Cereibacter sphaeroides 2.4.1: one gene and its partner. The protein of the gene in region 1 interacts with the protein of each later gene in a pairwise test. Links are inferred from orthologs where the notes say so. Each region holds a gene or a part of one and is shown on either strand. Other genes may lie near its edges.

What was found.
Region 2: the proteins of RSP_RS14720 (region 1) and RSP_RS14180 interact in binary tests that used the Escherichia coli proteins (3 or more experiments, as listed by UniProt). The link is inferred for Cereibacter sphaeroides 2.4.1 from one-to-one orthologs.

What each region holds. Positions count from the first base shown.
Region 1 is NC_007493.2:3,034,729-3,038,281, reverse strand. Bases 38-3,282 are described here. They hold RSP_RS14720 (sensor histidine kinase), read right to left. Parts: upstream 2,902-3,282; coding sequence 238-2,901; downstream 38-237. Other genes in these bases: kdpC (potassium-transporting ATPase subunit KdpC), read right to left, coding at 2,905-3,282; RSP_RS14725 (response regulator), read right to left, coding at 38-241. In the rest of the region: more of RSP_RS14725, read right to left, coding at 1-37; more of kdpC, read right to left, coding at 3,283-3,462; potassium-transporting ATPase subunit KdpB, read right to left, coding at 3,475-3,553. UniProt on the Escherichia coli protein: Member of the two-component regulatory system KdpD/KdpE involved in the regulation of the kdp operon. KdpD may function as a membrane-associated protein kinase that phosphorylates KdpE in response to environmental signals.
Region 2 is NC_007493.2:2,919,092-2,922,341, reverse strand. The notes cover bases 208-3,149. They hold RSP_RS14180 (PTS sugar transporter subunit IIA), read right to left. Parts: upstream 1,940-3,149; coding sequence 1,475-1,939; downstream 208-1,474. Other genes in these bases: lptB (LPS export ABC transporter ATP-binding protein), read right to left, coding at 2,774-3,149; hpf (ribosome hibernation-promoting factor, HPF/YfiA family), read right to left, coding at 1,973-2,548; galU (UTP--glucose-1-phosphate uridylyltransferase GalU), read left to right, coding at 208-1,060. In the rest of the region: more of galU, read left to right, coding at 167-207; more of lptB, read right to left, coding at 3,150-3,250. UniProt on the Escherichia coli protein: Seems to have a role in regulating nitrogen assimilation.

The DNA of each region.
Region 1 (3,553 bases):
GCACGATCACCGGCACCTGCGACCAGCCCCGGACGGTACGGAGCACCTCGATCCCGTCGCCGTCGGGCAGGCCGAGATCGAGGATCACCAGCGTCGGCGCATCGAGGGCGGCGCGGTCGATCCCCTCGCGCACGCTGGCGGCCTCGGTCACGCGATGGCCCTCGGCCTCGAGCGCCACGCGCAGGAAGCGCCGGATCGGCGGCTCGTCATCGACGATCAGGATGCGTGCGGGCCCGGTCACGGCGCCACCGGCAGGGTCAGCAGGATGCGCGTCCCCTGCCCGTCCGGCCGTGCGGCCTCGGCCCGGATCGTGCCGCCCTGCGCCTCGAGAAGGCCGCGGCAGATGGCGAGGCCCAGCCCGGTGCCCGCCCGCCGCCGGTCCGTGCCCGCGACGCGGTAGAACATGTCGAAGACCTTCTCGCGGTCGGCCGGCGGGATGCCCGGCCCCTCGTCGGCAACCGACAGCACCACCCGCCCCGCGTCAAGCCGCGCCGCCAGAGTGATCGGGCTGCCCGGAGGCGCATATTTCGCGGCATTGTCGAGGATATTGACCAGAACCTGCTCGGTCAGCACCGGATCGACCAGCACGGCGGGCAGATCGGGCGGCAGATCGGTCCCGAGCCGGTGGCCGCGCAGCACGGCGGCCAGGCGCGTGCGCGCCGCACCCACCAGCTCGGCCAGATCCGAGGGCTGGACCGCCGGCTTCAGCGCCCCGTGGCCGAGCCGGGTCATGTCGAGCAGGTTCTGGACGTAGCGGTCGAGCCGCTCGCCCTCCTCGCGGATCGTTTCCGCCAAGGCCTGCTGCGCCTCGGGCGGAAGCGCCCCCGGCTCGGCGAGGCTGCCAGCGGCGCCGATGATGGTCACGAGCGGCGTGCGCAGATCGTGGCTCACCGAGGACAGAAGCGCCGTCCGGAGCCGGTCGGTCTCGGCCGCCAGCCGCGCGCCCTCCAGATCCTCGGCCAGACGCACCCGCTCCATCGCCAGCGCCACCTGATCGATCAGCGCATCGAGCAGGCGGCGGTCCACCGGCGAGAAGCTGCGCCCGCCCTCGTAGGCCACCCCCACCACGCCCAGCCGCCGCTCGCCCGCCCGGATCGGCAGGAAGAGCCAGTCGGCCGCGGGCAGCGTGGCCGAGCCGCGCCCCGCCTCCTCGCCCCGCTGCCAGGCGTAGCGCGCAGCCGACATGTCGCGCAGCTCCAGCCGATCCTCGGGCGGGAAGCCCCCGGCCACCGCAAGCCGCTCGCCCTCGGGCACGAGAAGCACCGTCCGGCAGGCCAGCGTCATGCTCACATGGCTGACGGCGGCCCAGACCACATCGTCGAAGGCCGCCGCGGCCGCGACGCGCCGGCTGAAATCGTAGAGCTTCCCCATCCGGTCGGCGGCCGCGCGCTGCGCATCGACCCGCGCCCGCAGTTCGGCCGCAAGGCCCCCCGTCAGCAGCGAGGCCGCGAGGAACAGGCCCAGCGTCAGGATCTGGTCGCGATAGTGAACGGTGAAGGTCAGCCGCGGCTCGGTGAAGAAGAAATTGTAGGCAAAGAAGCCCGAGACGGCGGTCAGGGCCGAGGCCCAGCGGCCGAAGCGCGTGGCCACCACGATGACGGCCGTCATGAAGAGAAGCGCGAGGCTCGCCACCGGCAGCATCCGGTCCACGACCCAGGCGGCGCCCGAGGCGAGCGCGGTGGCGAGCAGCGCCCAGCCCGTCGCGGGGAAGGACAGGGCGGGCAGGCGCCGGGCCTGCGGCCGCGCGCGCCCGGGCTCCGCCGAGACCAGCGTCACCTCGAACTCGGTCCCGAGCCGCAACAGGCGCTCGGCCACCCGCTCGCGAAAGGGGTGAGCCAGAGCGTGGAGCGTGGACCGGGGGCGGGGCCGCCCCACGATGATGCGGCGGACATTGTTCCGGCGCGCAAAATCGAGGATCTCGCGCGCCACGTCGCCGCCGGCCTGCAGGCTCGCCACCGTGGCGCCCAGCCGCTCGGCCAGCCGGAGGGCCAGCGCCAGATCGTCGCGCGCGCCCTCGGGCAGGGTCTCGATCCGGGGCGAGGTCACCGACAGCGCGATCCACTCGACCCGCGCCCGATCCGCCGACCGCTTGGCCGCCCGGATCGCATTCCGCGCCGCGGGACTGTCCGAGACGCAGACAAGGAGGCGCTCCTGCGCGGGCCAGGGGCCGGGGATCGCATTGGCGGCCATGTGCTCGCGCAGCTGCGCATCCACCCGGTCGGCCGCGGCCCGCATCGCCAGCTCGCGCAGCGCCGTCAGGTTGCCCTTGGCGAAGAAGTTCTGCACCGCCCGCGCCGCCTGCTCGGGCACATAGACCTTGCCCGCGCGCAGCCGCGCGATCAGATCCTCGGGCGAGAGATCGATCAGCTCGATCTCGTCGGCGGTGTCGAGGATCCGGTCCGGCACCGTCTCGCGCACGCGGATGCCGGTGATCCGCGCCACGGCATCGTTCAGCGTCTCGACATGCTGGACGTTGAGCGTGGTCCACACATCGATGCCCGCGGCCAGCACCTCCTCGACATCCTGCCAGCGCTTCTCGTGCCGGCTGCCCTCGAGGTTCGTGTGGGCCAGCTCGTCGATCAGCGCCAGCCGGGGCCGCCGGGCCAGCAGCGCGTCGAGATCCATCTCGGAGAGGATGCGGCCGCGGTAGTAGCCGGGGCGGCGCGGCACCACGGGAAGGTCATGGACCAGCGCCTCGGTCTCGGCGCGGCCGTGGGTCTCGATCACGCCCGCCACCACGTCGGTACCCTCGCGCAGCCGCTGGCGGGCGGCCTCGAGCATGGCGAAGGTCTTGCCCACGCCCGGCGCCGCCCCGAGGAAGATCTTGAGCCGCCCCCGGCCCTCGCGCGCGGCTTCCGCCAGAAGCGCCTCGGGTTCGGGACGGAGATCCTCGTCCGCCATGGATCAGGCCCCGGCCGCATCGAGCGCGAGGTTAACGGCCAGCACATCGACCCGCGCCTGCCCCCAGAGACCCAGCAGCGGCGGCTCGACATGGGCCTCGATCAGGCGGCGCACGGCAGCCTCGTCCAGGCCGCGGGCGCGGGCGATGCGGGCCGCCTGCGCCCGGGCATTGGCCGGCGAGACATGGGGATCGAGCCCGCTGCCCGAGGCGGTGACCGCATCCACCGGGGCGGAGGCACCGTTCCGGGCCTCGTAAGCCGCCTGCCGCTCCTGCACTTCGGCCAGCAGCGCAGCCGAGGTCGGGCCGAGGTTCGAGGCGAAGGTGCCGGCCGCGTTCCAGTCGCTCGCCGAGGGGCGGGGATGCAGATAGCCCGGGCCGTCGAAGCCCTGCCCGATCAGGGCCGAGCCCACGACCTGCCCCTCGCGCAGGATCAGGCTGCCCGCGGCGCGGTCGGGGGCGATGACGGCGGCGATGCCGGTCAGGGCCAGCGGATAGGCCACGCCGGTCAGCAGGCTCAGCGCCAGAAGGCTCGCCAGCGCGGGGCGGAGATGGGTCATCATGGCAGGCTCCTTTCAGGCGAGGCCGAGGGCCACGAGGCCCATGTCGATGATCTTGATCCCCACGAACGGCACGACCAGTCCGCCCAGACCA
Region 2 (3,250 bases), 120 kb from region 1 along the record:
CGCTGCCCGTCCCGCACCGGAATGCAAGAATCTTATCCACAGGACGGAACTTTTCCTGCCGGCACCAAATTGCCGACATATTGCTGCGATAGGGTGCGGCGAGTTCCAACTCCGTGTAGTTTGCACGGTGCCTGCGGATCAGGGCAGGCGAACCAGAGTGAGAGCTATGACAACAAACAAGGTTACCAAGGCCGTATTTCCCGTCGCAGGACTGGGCACGCGCTTTCTGCCGGCGACCAAGTCGATCCCGAAAGAGATCATGACGCTGGTCGACCGCCCCCTGATCCAATATGCGATCGATGAGGCTCGGGCGGCCGGCATCAAGGAATTCATTTTCGTCACCTCGCGCGGCAAGAGCGCGCTCGAGGATTATTTCGACAATGCGCCCGAACTCGAAGCCGCGCTGAAGAAGCCCGGCAAGGAGCATCTGCTCGACGTGCTGGAAAGCACCAACATGGAAAGCGGCGCCATCGCCTATGTCCGCCAGCACAAGGCGCTGGGCCTTGGCCATGCGGTCTGGTGCGCGCGCCGCCTGATCGGCGACGAGCCCTTCGCGGTGATGCTGCCGGATGACGTGATCGCGGCCGAGAAGCCCTGCCTGCAGCAGATGGTGGAGGCCTACGAACAGACCGGCGGCAACATGGTGGCCGCGATGGAAGTGCCGCCCGAGAAAGCTTCGGCCTATGGCGTGCTCTCGGTCGCCGAGGACATGGGCTCGATCGTCAAGGTCAATGGCATGGTCGAGAAACCGAAGGAAAATCCGCCGTCCAATCTTGCCGTGATCGGGCGCTACATCCTGACGCCGCAGGTTCTGAACAACCTGAACCGCAAGAAGGAAGGCGCCGGGGGGGAGATCCAGCTGACCGATGCGATCGCCGAAGAGATCGACGAGTCCGGCAAGGTCTACGGCTTCCGCTTCCGCGGCCAGCGCTACGACTGCGGCTCGAAGGCAGGCTTCCTGCAGGCGACCGTGGCCTTCGGCCTCGCGCGCCCCGAGCTGCGGGACGAGTTCTCGGGCTACCTGCACGACATGCTGGCTCTGGAGAAGGCGGCGCAATAACCGCCCGACATGCAGTTCGGCCCCCGGGTTCGGCGTTCCTGACGCGCCGGCCCGGGGGCCGTTTTCATTTCCGGATGCGGTCGGGTTCGCTGAGACCGCCGTTCGCGACACGGCCTTGCCGCTCCGCGCCGCCTGACCGGACAAGACAGGCCTTTTTCGCGTCAGTCGCGCGGGATCCTCGGCGCTGCTGCGCCTGAACGATGGTTTGTGCATCGGAGGTCCGGGTCAGGCCGGCATCGGGATGGGCAGGGCCAAACCCGAGCCGCTCTGCGGACCCGGCCTCCGCCTGTCCCGCAGGCCACGGCCGCTCTCGCAGATCCGGCCCACACGGGTCGACGGACACCGCGTTGATCTCGCTCGCTAAAACAGAGGATGTGATGAAGAACGGGCGGCACGGGGCCGCCCCGGGACCGTTCAGGCGGCCTGCGGAGCGCGGGTCTCGGTGAGGATCGCGTGCAGCTTGGCCGGGTCGGTGTTCGACCGGAGCTTGGTGCAGACGCCCGCGTCGCGCATGGTGCGCGAGACGAGCGCCAGAGCCTTCAGGTGATCGACGCCCGAATCCTTGGGCGCGAACAGGGCGAAGACCAGATCCACCGGCTGGCGGTCGACGCTGTCATAGTCGAGCGGTTTCTCGAGGCGCAGGAACACCCCCACGATCCGGTCGAGATCCTCGAGCCGGGCATGGGGCAGGGCGATGCCATGCCCGACGCCGGTCGGCCCCAGGCTCTCGCGCTCCTGCAGGCCGTCGATGGCGACCGACGCATTCAGAGCATAGGCCTGCGCGGCGACCTCTCCCAGTTCCTGGAAGAGGCGCTTCTTGCTCGTGACCTGGCTCAGAACCCGAACGGCTCCTGGCATCAGAAGTTTGGATAGTTCCATGGGCGGTCGCTTGTCCTGCGCCTCGGGCGCGCGCTATTTGCTGTTGCGCGGGTCGATCCAGCCGATGTTCCCGTCATCCCGACGGTAAACGACGTTCACCCCGCCATGACCTTCATTGCGGAAGACAAGCATGCTCTGGCCGGCGAGTTCCAGCTGCATGACGGCCTCGCCGACGGTGATCGAAGGAACCTTCGTCTCCATCTCGGCGATCACCATCGGCTGAAGGTTCTCGACCTCACCATCCTCGGCTTCCTCGGATGCGGCGAGGATATAGGAGGAACCCGGACCGAATTCAACCGGGGCCGTCCGCTCGCGGTGATGGTCGCGGAGGCGGCGCTTGTAGCGACGGAGCTGCTTGTCCATCTTCTCGCGGCAGCTCTCGAAGGCGGCGTAGATTTCGGTCGCACGGCCGGTCGCCTGGGCCGTCAGACCCGTCGACAGATGGATCGTGGATTCGCAGACATGTTCATGCGCAACGCGCGAAAAGACGATCGTCGCCTCGGTGGGACGCTGGGCATACTTCTCGATCACCTCGCCAAGTTCGGATTTGACGTGAGTCTGAAGCGCTTCACCGATGTCGATCTGTTTCCCGCTGATCTGGTATCGCATGATTCCTCCTTTTGACTCGGCAAGGCCAGTCCGCCCCAGACCGGGGTGCCCGCCGACTGTTATTGCTGACGCGGGCAAACGCCGGGATCCACGAGGCCTGGCCGGAGAGCGGGGCCTGAGCGGATCGGCGGCGAGGGCGGGTTCTGCACGCATCAAGGTCATTTGGCTGCTTTTGGCGCGCGGTTGTCAACAGCAAGCTCACGCCCTTCGACTGAGCCGAAAGCATCAGGAGATGCGGAAGTTCTGGCCCAGATAAACCCGCCTCACCGTTTCGTCGCGGACCACCTCTTCGGTGGTGCCGCTCTTGAGCACGGTGCCGTCGTGCAGGATGTAGGCTCTGTCCACAATCTCAAGCGTTTCCCGCACATTGTGGTCGGTGATGAGGACGCCGATACCCCGGCTCTTGAGGTCGTGCACCAGCCCGCGAATCTCGCCCACCGCGATCGGATCGACCCCTGCGAAGGGCTCGTCAAGCAGCAGATAGCGCGGATCTGCGGCAAGACACCGCGCAATCTCCACCCGGCGCCGCTCGCCGCCCGAGAGAGCGAGCGCGGGCGTCCGCCGCAGGTGCGCGATCGAGAATTCGCCGAGCAGCTCCTCGAGCCGTTCGCGCCGCGTGTGCGGGTCCTTCTCGGTGATCTCGAGGACGGCAAGGATGTTGTCCTCGACCGACAGGCCGCGGAAGATCGAGACCTCCTGCGG